DNA from 4 places in the Peribacillus sp. Aquil_B1 genome. Region 1 is predicted to be linked to each of the others. Evidence: riboswitches for the same ligand, from Rfam matches in the RefSeq annotation. Region 1 holds a riboswitch; each other region holds the start of a gene.
The links. A riboswitch is a leader RNA that binds a small molecule or an ion and turns the genes downstream of it on or off. The one in region 1 is predicted to bind thiamine pyrophosphate.

Region 1 (3,126 bases):
TCGTCCGAATCGACAAGCCAGTAAGTACTTCCGCTTCCGGTACATTTGGTGTTACAAGTGTTGCAAGCGGAAGCAAATCCATTTTTAAGGCGGAGACAGCCTTTTCGTCGAGCAAATGGTGGCCGCTTTTGGAAATCATGACAGGGTCAAGGATAACGATGGCAGGCATGTAGGTTTTAAGGGACGCTGCGACTGTTTCCACGATTTCTTTTGATCCGAGCATGCCTATTTTTACTGCATCGACAGGAATATCTTCAAATATAGCTGCAATTTGGTCCGATATGATAGCTGTTTCTATTGGCTGTACAGAACGGACTTCCATTGTATTTTGTGCGGTTACGGCTGTGATGGCAGACATTCCAAAGACCCCATGTGCAGAAAATGTTTTTAAATCCGCTTGTATTCCAGCACCGCCCCCAGAATCAGAGCCGGCGATGGTTAATGCTGTTTTCATAAAAAAACCCCTTCATATAATTATTTTTTAGAAGTATTTTAAGTAATATGAAAGCTAAAATCGAACCTGCGAATGAACTGAGCATAAAAGCCGGTAAAAAACCAAAAAGAGCAGCTTTTTCTCCCAATAGGAGGATGGCAAGTGGATAACAGGCCAGGGAACCGAGAATGCCGGTCCCGATCACTTCACCTAAACAAGCGAATTTTAAGCTTTGTGTTTTTCGATAAAGGATGGCAGCCAAAAGTGCACCGATCATGCTGCCGGGAAAGGCGAATATTGAACCGGTACCAGACATGTTTCTAATGATGGAAACTAAGAAAGCTTGTGTCACAGCATAAGCAGGCCCCAATAGAACGGCCGTGAGGACATTTGCCAGATGCTGAATAGGAAAGATCTTTGCAAATCCTGCAGGGATGAAAATAAATGAACTGGTCAGCGTCGTTATAGCCGTGATCATGGCAGTCAACGTCAGTTTCTTGATAGGATTCATCATGCCTGCGACCTACAGCGGCCAATCCTGCTCATTTTGAACCATATCCCAGAATAAATATTCATATCGGGAAGTAACCAAAAAGTGCTTTTCTAATCTAAGAAGTTCCTTTTCTGGCATGCCCTCCGTCAATTCTTCCAACAATGCGATCAGCCACTTGTGTGCTTCCCCGAATTCAGGCGATGAATAGGACCTTATCCAATCTGCGTAGCGATTGTTTTCCAATGCTGCTCCATTTTGTTCTTTTAATAGCAAACCGATTTCATAATAATCCCAAGCGCAGGGCAGGAGACAGGCGATCAAGTCTGCCAAAGTCCCATGCTGTGCTGCATTTAGCATGTAACCTGTATAGGCTAGAGTGGTGGGAGTAGGTTCTGTATCTTCCAATTCTTTGGAACTGATTCCGAATTCGGAAGCATAATGCCGATGGATATCCATTTCCACTTGAAGGGTTTCATTTAAAATACTCGCAAACTTTGCCATGGTTTCGATGTTATGAGCTTTGATGACACCTAAAGCAAAGAGCTTGGAATAATCCATGAGATAGATATAGTCCTGCTTCAGGTAATAGGCAAATTTCTTTTCAGGAAGCGTGCCGTTTCCAATTGCCTGAACAAAGGGATGTGAATGGTTCCTTTTCCAAATCTCTTTTGCCCGTGCGTGAAGTCTATCACTGAATGTTTCTGTTTTAATCTTCTCCATTGTTCATCCTCCTTTAGAATGGTTCTCCTTGATAATGAAAAACCCCGTTCCTGAATACGGAACGGGGTAGATGGATATAGTCTGTAAATGGACGATATCATCCACTTCCCTCCGCCGGTATGAGCCGGTTCAGGTTCAAAGGGTCCGGAATTAATTCCATCTCAGTCTAAAAAAAAGACTCCCCTAGTGGTGTGAATTGTATGTAATTACTGACATCATATCAGAAAGACAAGAAATTGCAACCCGTATTTAAAAGAGGGATAAACAATGTCAAGGAAAAAAGGGAGAACCAGGTAATTGACTTTTGATGATTATTAGGATAGAATCATTTCTACAACAATTATATATCGAATTCTTATCCAGAGAGGTGGAGGGACTTGGCCCTAAGAAACCTCGGCAGCGGAACCGTTTTGGGAACTGTGCTAAATCCAACAAGCATATGCTTGGAAGATAAGAAGAGCCGTACGGACACTGTCAGCCTCTTCTTGAATTAGAAGGGGCTTTTATTTTTGGGAAATAACGTTTAGTGACATAATAGAAAAGGTATATATAATTTGGTGAAAATCAAATATGTTGATAAAGTTAGCTAACTAGAAGCAGGCTCTAGGATGACTAGGAAAGGAGCCATTTACATGGCAGAACTATTTAAGAGGATTGAACAGAGGAAGGCAAAGCTCATTGAAGAGCTATTGGCCAATGGAGTATACAAAACTTCTGATGAAAGGCACCTTTATGATGCCCCATTAAAAGTGCTTGAAGATGAATATAAGATTGTTATAAATAGACCTAATAACGAGTCACCTTCTGAATGGATGACATAGTAAGCGATGGACTATATTTTGGGTTCTAGGATAAGGGATATGATGTAAGCATTCACAGTCGACACCAGTGGGTGCTTTTTTGCGTTTAATAGGAAATGACATAAAATATACATAATTAAAGAATGAAGTAGGTGTTTTGTCACATTTAACCTATAAAATAACACATTTTATTTCTGAAAAATAGTTGATTTTAACTAGTAGTTTCATTATGATGAAAGTGTAAAAAAATTGAATAAATGGGAGGTGACATATAATGCCTTGCCGTAAGGTAACGATAGAAAAAGTAGAAGAAAAGAGACAGGAAATGATCAAATTGGCAGCAAGTTACGGCTTAACAAGTCTGCTAACTGTTCAAGCCAGTCAAGAATTGGATTCGCTTTTAAATGCGTTAGCAAGTAAAAGAGAGTCAGAATATTTTTCTCTCCAAAAAGCATATAGGTATTTTTAAATTAGCCAATTTGAACTGTATTAATTTGAAAAAGCTACTGCTCAAGGCAATAGCTCTAAAGAATTATCTTAAATATCGACACGTTTACCAAGAATGACCAAATCGCGCTCAATGCCATCCAGCTCGGCAACTTGAGGTAAATGCGCCCATTCTTCAAACCCGAATTTGGAAAAAAGCTTAAGGCTCGGTATATTGTGGGCGAAAATGAAAC
Region 2 (3,126 bases), on a different contig from region 1:
GACCGGAGAAAATGAACGGGATTGAGTGAGGAAATTCCAGCTTCCAAAATAACTGGTTTTTTCCCGCTCCCATCATCTTGAAATAATGCTTAAGTTCGTATGGTGTCTGGCGAAAACCGTCCAATGATGCAACCGCAACCGGAAAAAAACATACAAGCGAAATCACTATTAACTTAGGCAGCATGCCAAAGCCAAACCAGATCACCAAAAGCGGGGCCAAAACTATGATAGGTATATTTTGTGATAGTATGAGCAGAGGATAAACCGCGTCCTTCACACCTGGAAATAGATGTAGGATTGCCGCGATCAATAAGCCGATGCAGCTTCCAATAAAAAAACCCGACAACGCAAGCTCGGTTGTGGATATAAGGTGTCCGTAAAGATTGTGCGACGACTCAATTCCTTCAATAAAAATGGCCGATGGAGCGGGAAGCAGCCATTCTTCAACCTTCAATAAGACTGTCACTGACTCCCAAACTATCAGCAACAATAATAAAAGAAAGAAGGGAGCCCCCTTCTTCCAAATTCCCCTTCCGATCATGCCCGATATTTCTCCGTCAACGTATCCATCGTAATCCCGCTCGGCTGATATAATATTTTCACTTGCGAAATGACATTCGGCGATCCTATTTCAATCATTCTTACATTCATTTTTTCTATCACGGCAAAAAGTTCGGAAAGCTCGCCCTCCATTGTCGTTTCAAGCGGGTGAACCTCATACTTGACACCTGATTCTTCAATGATCTTGATTGCTTCATCGACCATAGGGATGACATTTTCCCCTTTAGGAATAATTTGTATACTAATTAATGAATTGGCCATTGTATTTCCTCCTATTTTGGTAAAAATTCATTGGTAAATGCCTTTTCAGGATCGAAATCACCTTCAAGAAGCTTGTTTTCAGTCATCCAATCACTGTAATTCTTCCAGATTTCCAGTTTTTGTTCACCCCAACGCGGAGCATCATCCTGATACTTGTCTGCAAGCCACTCCTGGCTTTTCTTAACTAGTTTTGCATCAAGATCCGGCGCAGACTTAATTAACATGTCTGCTGCATCAGCAGGATTTTTAATCGCAAACTGGTACCCTTTCGATGCTGCATGAACGAATGCTTTAACAGTTTCCGGATCTTCTTTTATCATCTTTTCATTTGTCGTCAAAACAGGCGTATAGTAATCAAGCTTATCAGAGTATTCGGTTAAGTAAACCATATTAAGCTTTTCATTTCGCAGCTCAGCCTCAATGCCTGTCCATCCATAATAAATCCAGGCAAAATCTATATCCCTTTTAACCGAAGTGAAAAAATCCATGTCTCCTGTATTGACTATATCCACTTTATTTACATCCGCATTTTCTTTTTTCATGAGTGAATCAATGATGGCCTTTTCTACCGGAGACCCCCAGCCACCATACGTTTTCCCTTCAAAATCCTTGGGAGATGTAATGTCCTTTGCCTCAGGGGAAGCGAATCCCGAGGTATTATGCTGGATGACGGCAGCTACCGAAACAATCGGCACGCCCTGCACGCGGGCCTGCGTTATGCCCTCCTGGTAGCTCACGCCAAATTCAGATTTCCCTGAAGCGACAAGCTTATCCGCTCCGGCTTCACCTGGCATGATGATTTCCACATCAAGACCTTGCTCTTTAAAATAACCTTTTTCCTTGGCTACATACAATCCTGTATGGTTTGTATTCGGTGTCCAATCGAGCACGACAGATACTTTTTTTAATTTTTCATTTCCTTCATTTTTAGATGCTTCTTCTTTTTCATTAGTTCCGCCTGCACCGCATCCAGCCAATAGGAACAACGAAGTTAACAGTGGCAAGAATTTATTCAAGTCATTATCCTCCTACACATCATATAAGATCCATATGCCGAAACCATAATGGGGCTCCAGGGTTTATTCGAATATTGGATAAAATAGCAAAAAACGCCCGAAGATGAATTCGGACGTTAACATACAAAACAGAAAGTCAGTAATAATATGTTCCCTCCGCTGGCATCATCCAGATCAGGTTCAAAGAGTCAGCATCTAAAGGATGCAATCTCAGCCAGCAGTACTGGCCCCCCTACATTTCTCGCACATATGAACTTTTCTCTCTCATTATATCAATTCATGGGGAAAAGGGAATACTAATTTGCTTCTTCTAACTAATTGGAAAGGTATTCCTCGCTCTTAAAGATATCTAGCAAAACATCTTTTGGAATGAAAACAAAAAAATTCTGCCTCTATTCACTCCAATCACTCTCGGCAGCAAGGGTGGCTGACACGTTACAAATAGTCAATTCCTTGCCGGCATTCATATAATGAGCATTACATGTAGACATTTTTGTTTACCGGTTTTATAAACCGTTAATTTCATAAGCAAAAGGTGGATATGATCATGATAAAGATTAATCACAAATGGTTAGATGTCAGTCAAATCCAACCAGGAATAGCATCTGCTAAATCGCTTGAAATTGTCCAATTGCTGGCGGAAGATTCTAACGTTTTTGAATACCGGAACTTTGGAGACTTTAATTTCGAGATACAGCTGAGGAACCGAGTCATTGCGGCAGCTATTGCGTTGGATAAAAGTAATGCAGAATTTTCCACACTCGAGGAATCGCAATCCAATGAACAATATTGGCGCCTTTCAAGGGATGGCACCTTTACCCTTCAGCCAGGGATTCTCCCCCATGCTGCACTTCTGGACATATTCATGAATGGAAGGCTTTATGCCTTCGAATGCGGGACAGCAATAGTCGTCACTTTTTTAAAGGCGATTTTGGATTTAATCGGCTCTAGGAATTTCGATTATCTTTTTTCAAACCTATTTTTATATGACTGGCGCCCTCCAGAGAATATGGCTCTTAATATTCATAAAGGGAGGGATTATACACCAGGCGATTGCGTTTACTTCATAAACCCTGATCATGACGAGTCAACTCCTGAATGGCAAGGTGAAAATGCCATACTATTAGGGAATAACCTCTTTTATGGACACGGGATCGGGATTACCACTTCACAGGGAATCATCAATGAATTAAATAGCAATAGAAGGCCGTTCGCAACCAGATCAGCATTCCTGACAACGCATATCATTTTCCTGGATAGTTCCTTCTATAGGCAATTCCAACTAAAT
Region 3 (3,126 bases), on a different contig from region 1:
TATCCATATTTTCTTTAATCAAATGCATCGGTACGTGACCAGGTCCCTCCACCATGACTTGAACATCGTGCTTCCAAGCAATCTTCGTCAGTTCCCCCAATGTTTCCAATTCAGCAAATTGAGCCTCATCGTTTGCATCTGCAATGGAGCCCGGACGGAGGCCGTCACCTAAAGAGAAAGAAACATCATACGCCTTCATGATTTCACAAATCTCTTCAAAGTGAGTATAGAGAAAACTTTCTTGGTGGTGGGCCAAGCACCATTGTGCCATGATGGAGCCCCCTCGGGAAACGATTCCCGTAACACGCTTTGCTGTCATGGGAATGTATCGTAAAAGCACACCAGCGTGTATGGTGAAGTAATCGACACCTTGCTCAGCCTGCTCGATTAATGTATCCCGGAAAACTTCCCAATTTAAATCTTCCGCGACTCCATTCACTTTTTCCAATGCTTGATATATCGGAACCGTCCCAACTGGCACAGGTGAATTTCTGATAATCCATTCCCGGGTCGTGTGAATATTTTTACCGGTGGAAAGATCCATTATGTTGTCTGCACCCCAACGTGTAGCCCAAGTCATTTTCTCCACTTCGGCTTCAATCGATGAACTAACAGCGGAATTTCCAATATTCGCATTTATTTTCACATGAAAATTACGTCCGATGATCATGGGCTCACTTTCAGGGTGATTAATATTTGCCGGTATGATCGCCCTCCCGCTAGCTACCTCTTCTCTAACAAACTCAGGGGCTACATTTTCCCTGATCGAGATGAACTCCATTTCCGGAGTTATGATACCTTTTCGGGCATAATGGAGCTGGGTTACGTTTTGCCCTTTCGCAGCACGCAATGGTTTTCTTTTCAATCCCGGAAAAACTTCGGCGTTGGATTGTGACTCTTTTTTATAGCCGTTATCTTCGGGCTTTATTTCACGCCCTTCATACTCTTCAACATCTTCCCTTTCCAGAACCCAGCTGCGTCTAATCGGGGCAAGACCTTTATGAATATCAATGGGATATTCTGAATCCGTATAAAAACCGCTTGTGTCATATACTCGTAAAGGCGGATTCTCCTCTTCGCCGAATGACCCTGTAGTCGGACTTAGCTTAATTTCACGCATAGGTACTTTAATATCAGGTCTAGATCCCTCAACATACACTTTTTTACTCCCGGCAAAACTGGACATAATTGAAACATTCATGTCATCTACAGAATTACTCATCATGATTTCATTTCTCCTTTTTAAGTTCATTTAAAAAGGACAAAATCCAATCCATTTCGCACGAAAAAGCCAGATCTCATATTTAAGACCTGGCTAACGTTAGTATGACTACAGAAATGACCAATTGAAAAGTCATTGTTTAGTAGATTCTAACTTCCCCACGCTGGTATGAACCAGATCAGGTCCTGAGGGTTAAGAAGCTTAAGCGCTTCTCTCTCAGCCCAACTTTTATTGGACACCCCTAGTCTGAATAATTTAATTGATTACAGGGTAACTATATCTCACCCTTTTCATTCTGTAAATAATTTGAAAGACCTAATATTTTCATTACAACTCTCCAAAATTGGTTTTTTGAAGGAGAGCCGTTAATTAATTCCCCAGGCTCTCAAGGATTGGGTAAAGCTCCTCTAAATGCTTGATTTCATAGGTTGGAATCACTTCATTCCGTTCCTTATCATGGCGATTTATCCAAACAGACTTTATGCCTACTCGTGATGCCCCGAGGATATCCGTCATTAAATTATCGCCGACCATCAATACTTCATCCTTATCAAGCTCCATGATTTCCAAAGCATGCTCAAAAATGGAGGCATCCGGTTTACCTCTTCCAAATGCGCCTGATATCACGATTTGGTCGAAATAAGGAACCAGTTCAGGAGTAATTTCAAGTTTAGTATTTTGCAGCTCAGGAGATCCGTTCGTAAGCAATAGCAACTTATACTTCCCTTTTAATTCATCCAGAACACGGAATGTTTCTTCATAGATAAATGGCTTTTTGCGTCTCTCCGCAGGGAAACGTTCTGCCAGTTCAAGCCCAAATTCAGGGTCATCGATCCCTAATGCCAATAACCCTCTCGTCCACGCTTCTTTCCGATAAGCCGGTGCAATCCCCGCCATCTTCCTGAATTCATCATGATCATCCTGGAAATTTCCCCATAGCCCCTCAAATGGGTTGATTCCGATCATTTGTGTGAATGCATATGTATCGTAAGAAGAATAAAGCTCACGCGCTTCCTTTCGCACAGCTTCTTCAAACTCGTCGACATTTAGATCATATTTCTCCTTGGCCACTTCACATGTGGCCACAAAAGCTTCTTTTACACTTTTCTGATCCCATAGTAATGTATCATCTAAATCAAAAAAAACTGCCTTCAGCAAAATGTCCACCCCTCTTTCCCTATTATTGAATTCGTAAAAATTACACTATTACAATAATAAACCACAACCAATAAAAAAAGAATAACTATTCGGAAAATGACTTACCTTTTCTAGCGGGAAACCCATACTCACTTATCATCTTTCAAATACATACAGCTTACCATTACTGGCGATATTGAATTTTGGACCGGTGAATCCCCGTCGGATCAGCTCTTTCCTCATATATACCATGAGGGCGGCATGACTCACGATCAGCACATCCCGTTCCCCCTTTGCAAAGACTTCATCCAATACTTTATTGATCCTTCGCTCTGCGATCTTAATTTCCGCCCTTGTCTGCTTGTTGAACACCGAGCAGCAGCGAATCCAGATGGCCCAAAGGATGAATGGCAGCTTTACCCTTCCTTTAAGAGGCGGGGAAGGTATTTCCCGCAGCTCCTCCATCCGGTGAACCGTACCTGGATAGATATGTTCCGCTGTCTTGACAGCTCTAGACATATCACTGCAATAACATTCCTGCCATTCCTCCACGCCAAATAAAGTCGTCCCATAAATAATATCGGCTGCATCATAATCCTCAAACCATTGCTTCATTTCATCCGCCGTTACCGATCTCCCAGTAGGAAATTCATGTGCCACCTTAAAATGCCGTACCAAACCAATTTTCATATCTTCTCCTTTTTATCTTTTAAAATATACGTTTCTTTTTCTTGTAAAAAGCCCTTATCAATATATTACCCTATGTA
Region 4 (3,126 bases), on a different contig from region 1:
ACAATAGCACTTTTTCTCCTTGATCAAACGATAGTGATAGGTCCTTGAATATCAAAGATTCATCACCTGGAAATTTCATTCTTAACTTTTCAACAGAAACGATTGGTTCCATGGCCCTCAACCTCTACTTTTGATCCAGTTCTGCATAATCTTTATTTGAAACCGGACGCACAAGATTAGTTACTCCTGTTGCTTCCAGGACTTTAACTAGATAATAAGCGGTAACACCTGCAAAGAATATGGAACCCACAAACCTCGCTATCATGAATAACGATAGATTCCAAGTAGAAAGCGCACCTATTTCCCCGTATGCAAAATCCATGATAACTGATGCCAGGCAGGAAGCTATCGCAGCTAAAACGGCCACCGGCATATTGAATTTTTTATATTTGAACGCCATGAACATCAGTTCCGCGAACAAACCTTGTACCACCCCATATAAAAGTACGGTCAGCCCCCATGGTGAACCAAGAAAGAACTCCCCGGAAGCTGCTGCTATCTCCGCCAAAAGTGCCACACCCGGTTTCCGTAAAATTAAAAAGGCGACGGGGCCGGCTATAAACCACATTCCATAAATAAGTTGATCCAGATGTAATCCTAACGGTTTAACGGAATAATAAATCGAACCCCAAAGGATATAAACGATTCCAAATGCTACCGCAATCACGATCGTTACCAATATGTCCGTTAATTTCAATCCTTTTTTCATTGTTTCATTCCCCTTTATACTTCTAGTGTTTCCTTATGCACAGGCCATGTCTCTAAACGATAAGCCATTTCCCAAAATGAGTATTCATATTGGCTGCTGAGGATAAAATGCTCTTTCATTCTTTCCTTATCTTCGTCAGTCACTTTTTCAGCAATCTCATCAAGCCTCGCAATTTGTTCTTCCACCAACGTGCGGAACCACTCCCCTCCGTAAGCCGCTATCCATTCTTGATAAATCGGCTCTTCGGGCATGCACCCTTGCAGTCTTTCACCTATTTCGTAATACAGCCAGTAACACGGCAAGATAGCTGCAATTACATCCCCTAAATGCCCCGAATAAGCCGCACGATACATATGGGAAGTATAAGCATAAGCAGTCGGGGCAGGTTTGAAATTATCCCGTTCTTCTTTAGTGATGCCTAACCTCTCAGAAAAATTCTCATGAAGCTTCAACTCCGCTTCATATGTTCCTTGTGCATGGCCGGCAAGCCTGCTTGTTGTATGTAAATCCGTAGCTTTAACTGCCCCTAAAGCTTGAACTCTAGCAAAATGAGATAAATAATAGGCATCTTGCATGACATAAAAACGAAAACTCTCCAATGGCAATGTGCCATCTCCTATTCCTGCAACAAACGGGTGATTAAAACTAGCTTCCCAAATATGATCAGCTTCCTGACGAATTTCCTCTGAAAACTTCATGTCCATTACCTCCAAATGATATTTTTTAAGAAATATTACGAAAAAAAAACCTTTTGTCACCCCTTTTTTTGCAAACAAAAAACCACTTTCTTAAACGTAAAGAAAGTGGTTGTACTTGAAATAATACAGAAACGTATTGTTCCAGACCCCACTTCCCTACGCTGGTATAAACCAGATCAGGTTCTAAGGGTCTTAAAGTCATACTTTAATCTCAGCTTCTGCGGTAAAAATCAACTTTCACCTATAAAGCACCCCTAGTGGTACAAATTGTATATTAAATCTCATTTGCCTTTATATTAACACGATAAATTCAATTGTCAAACGTATTAGAAAAAGTTTTCAACTTATTGATTTATGGTTACTAACCTTTCAATCTTGCATAACACCCTTACCTTGATCGTTTAAACCATTGTTAATCCACCATTTACGGAAAGTGTTTGCCCCGTAATATACCCTGCATCTTCTGAAACGAAATAGGCAACAGCACTAGCAATGTCCTCTGGTTGTGCTAGCCGGCGGAATGGAATCGCTTTTTCCAAGGCGCCTGCTATACCTTCATTATAAGAGCCTATTTCTTGAAATAGGGGCGTATCGGCAGGACCTGGCGCAATACAATTGATGTTGAGTTTGTGACGTGCCATTTCTCTTGCTATCGTTTTTGTGAAGGCAATCACCCCTCCCTTTGCAGCCGAATAAACTGCCTCTCCACTTGATCCTACTCTAGCTGCATCGGATGCAATATTTACTACCTTTCCGTAACCATTTTCAATCATGAGAGGTAAAATTTCCTTGCAAGTATGGATCTGCCCAAGTAAATTAATATCAATAATCCTTTTCCAAGTGCTAGGATCACTTTTTAAAAAAGGTTCCACCTTATCCCAGCCTGCATTATTAACCAATATATCTATTCTATGATAATGGTTCACTGATTCTTCAACGGCTTTTTTAACACTTTCTAATTTCGTTACATCACAATGAACCGCTCTGGCTTCAAAACCCGACTTTTCAATTATAGAAACCGTTTCCTCTGCATTTTTAAGATTTATATCAGCCACGATGATGTTAAAATTGCGAGAAGCCAATTTTTTTGCAATTTCTCTGCCAATTCCGCTCCCAGCACCTGTGATGAATGCCATTCTTTTAATCATCTTATTTCCCTCCACTTCCACCATTTAGTCAATATGGATTTATTTAAGCTGATTGTCGATTATCTTTTCATTAATCATTTCCCGGAGCCGGAATTTCTGGATTTTCCCGCTTGCCGTACGAGGAAAGTCATCCATTATTTCAAGAAATTCAGGCCAATATTGTTTGGCCAAACCCTTTTCCGAGAGAAATTCCTGCAGTGAATCCATCGTAATCGGGCTCTTCCCCGTTTTCATGCTGATACATGCACATGCTTTTTCCTGTAGACGGGAATCTGGAACCGCAATAACCTGAGCACTTGAAATATCCGGGTGTTCATACAATACATTTTCTACATAAGCGACAGGAATATTTTCACCGCCACGTATGATTATGTCTTTGTTTCTTCCAGAAATCCGGATATATCCGTCTTCATCAATGAATGCTCGATCACCGGTAATGAACCATCCGTCACTATACTCAGCTAAAGTATCATCGATTCGTTTAAAATAGCCGACAAATAGAGCCGGACCCCTTACTAATAAAGAGCCTTCTATATTCGGGGCACAGATCTCCCCTTCAAAATCCACTATC

Region 2: another riboswitch for thiamine pyrophosphate. It lies ahead of MPH60_RS02945 (ABC transporter substrate-binding protein); the one in region 1 lies ahead of tenA (thiaminase II).
Region 3: another riboswitch for thiamine pyrophosphate. It lies ahead of thiC (phosphomethylpyrimidine synthase ThiC); the one in region 1 lies ahead of tenA (thiaminase II).
Region 4: another riboswitch for thiamine pyrophosphate. It lies ahead of tenA (thiaminase II); the one in region 1 lies ahead of tenA (thiaminase II).

What each region holds. Positions count from the first base shown of each region.
Region 1 is NZ_JAKXEE010000002.1:381,021-384,146, reverse strand. Features, by position in the region: gene thiD (bifunctional hydroxymethylpyrimidine kinase/phosphomethylpyrimidine kinase) at 1-454, opposite strand, end outside; gene thiW (energy coupling factor transporter S component ThiW) at 423-944, opposite strand; gene tenA (thiaminase II) at 957-1,646, opposite strand; TPP riboswitch at 1,736-1,841, opposite strand; SAM riboswitch class I at 1,999-2,103, shown strand; gene MPH60_RS15545 (Fur-regulated basic protein FbpA) at 2,279-2,467, shown strand; gene MPH60_RS15540 (aspartyl-phosphate phosphatase Spo0E family protein) at 2,721-2,915, shown strand; gene MPH60_RS15535 (GNAT family N-acetyltransferase) at 2,984-3,126, opposite strand, start outside.
Region 2 is NZ_JAKXEE010000001.1:589,917-593,042, reverse strand. Features, by position in the region: gene MPH60_RS02955 (ABC transporter permease) at 1-541, opposite strand, end outside; gene MPH60_RS02950 (thiamine-binding protein) at 538-822, opposite strand; gene MPH60_RS02945 (ABC transporter substrate-binding protein) at 834-1,838, opposite strand; TPP riboswitch at 1,973-2,082, opposite strand; gene MPH60_RS02940 (protein-glutamine gamma-glutamyltransferase) at 2,386-3,126, shown strand, end outside.
Region 3 is NZ_JAKXEE010000001.1:16,381-19,506, reverse strand. Features, by position in the region: gene thiC (phosphomethylpyrimidine synthase ThiC) at 1-1,225, opposite strand, end outside; TPP riboswitch at 1,361-1,475, opposite strand; gene MPH60_RS00175 (HAD family hydrolase) at 1,592-2,380, opposite strand; gene MPH60_RS00170 (histidine phosphatase family protein) at 2,516-3,049, opposite strand.
Region 4 is NZ_JAKXEE010000001.1:2,295,723-2,298,848, forward strand. Features, by position in the region: gene MPH60_RS11255 (ABC transporter ATP-binding protein) at 1-112, opposite strand, end outside; gene MPH60_RS11260 (ECF transporter S component) at 125-709, opposite strand; gene tenA (thiaminase II) at 724-1,407, opposite strand; TPP riboswitch at 1,544-1,673, opposite strand; gene MPH60_RS11270 (SDR family NAD(P)-dependent oxidoreductase) at 1,809-2,555, opposite strand; gene MPH60_RS11275 (AMP-binding protein) at 2,595-3,126, opposite strand, start outside.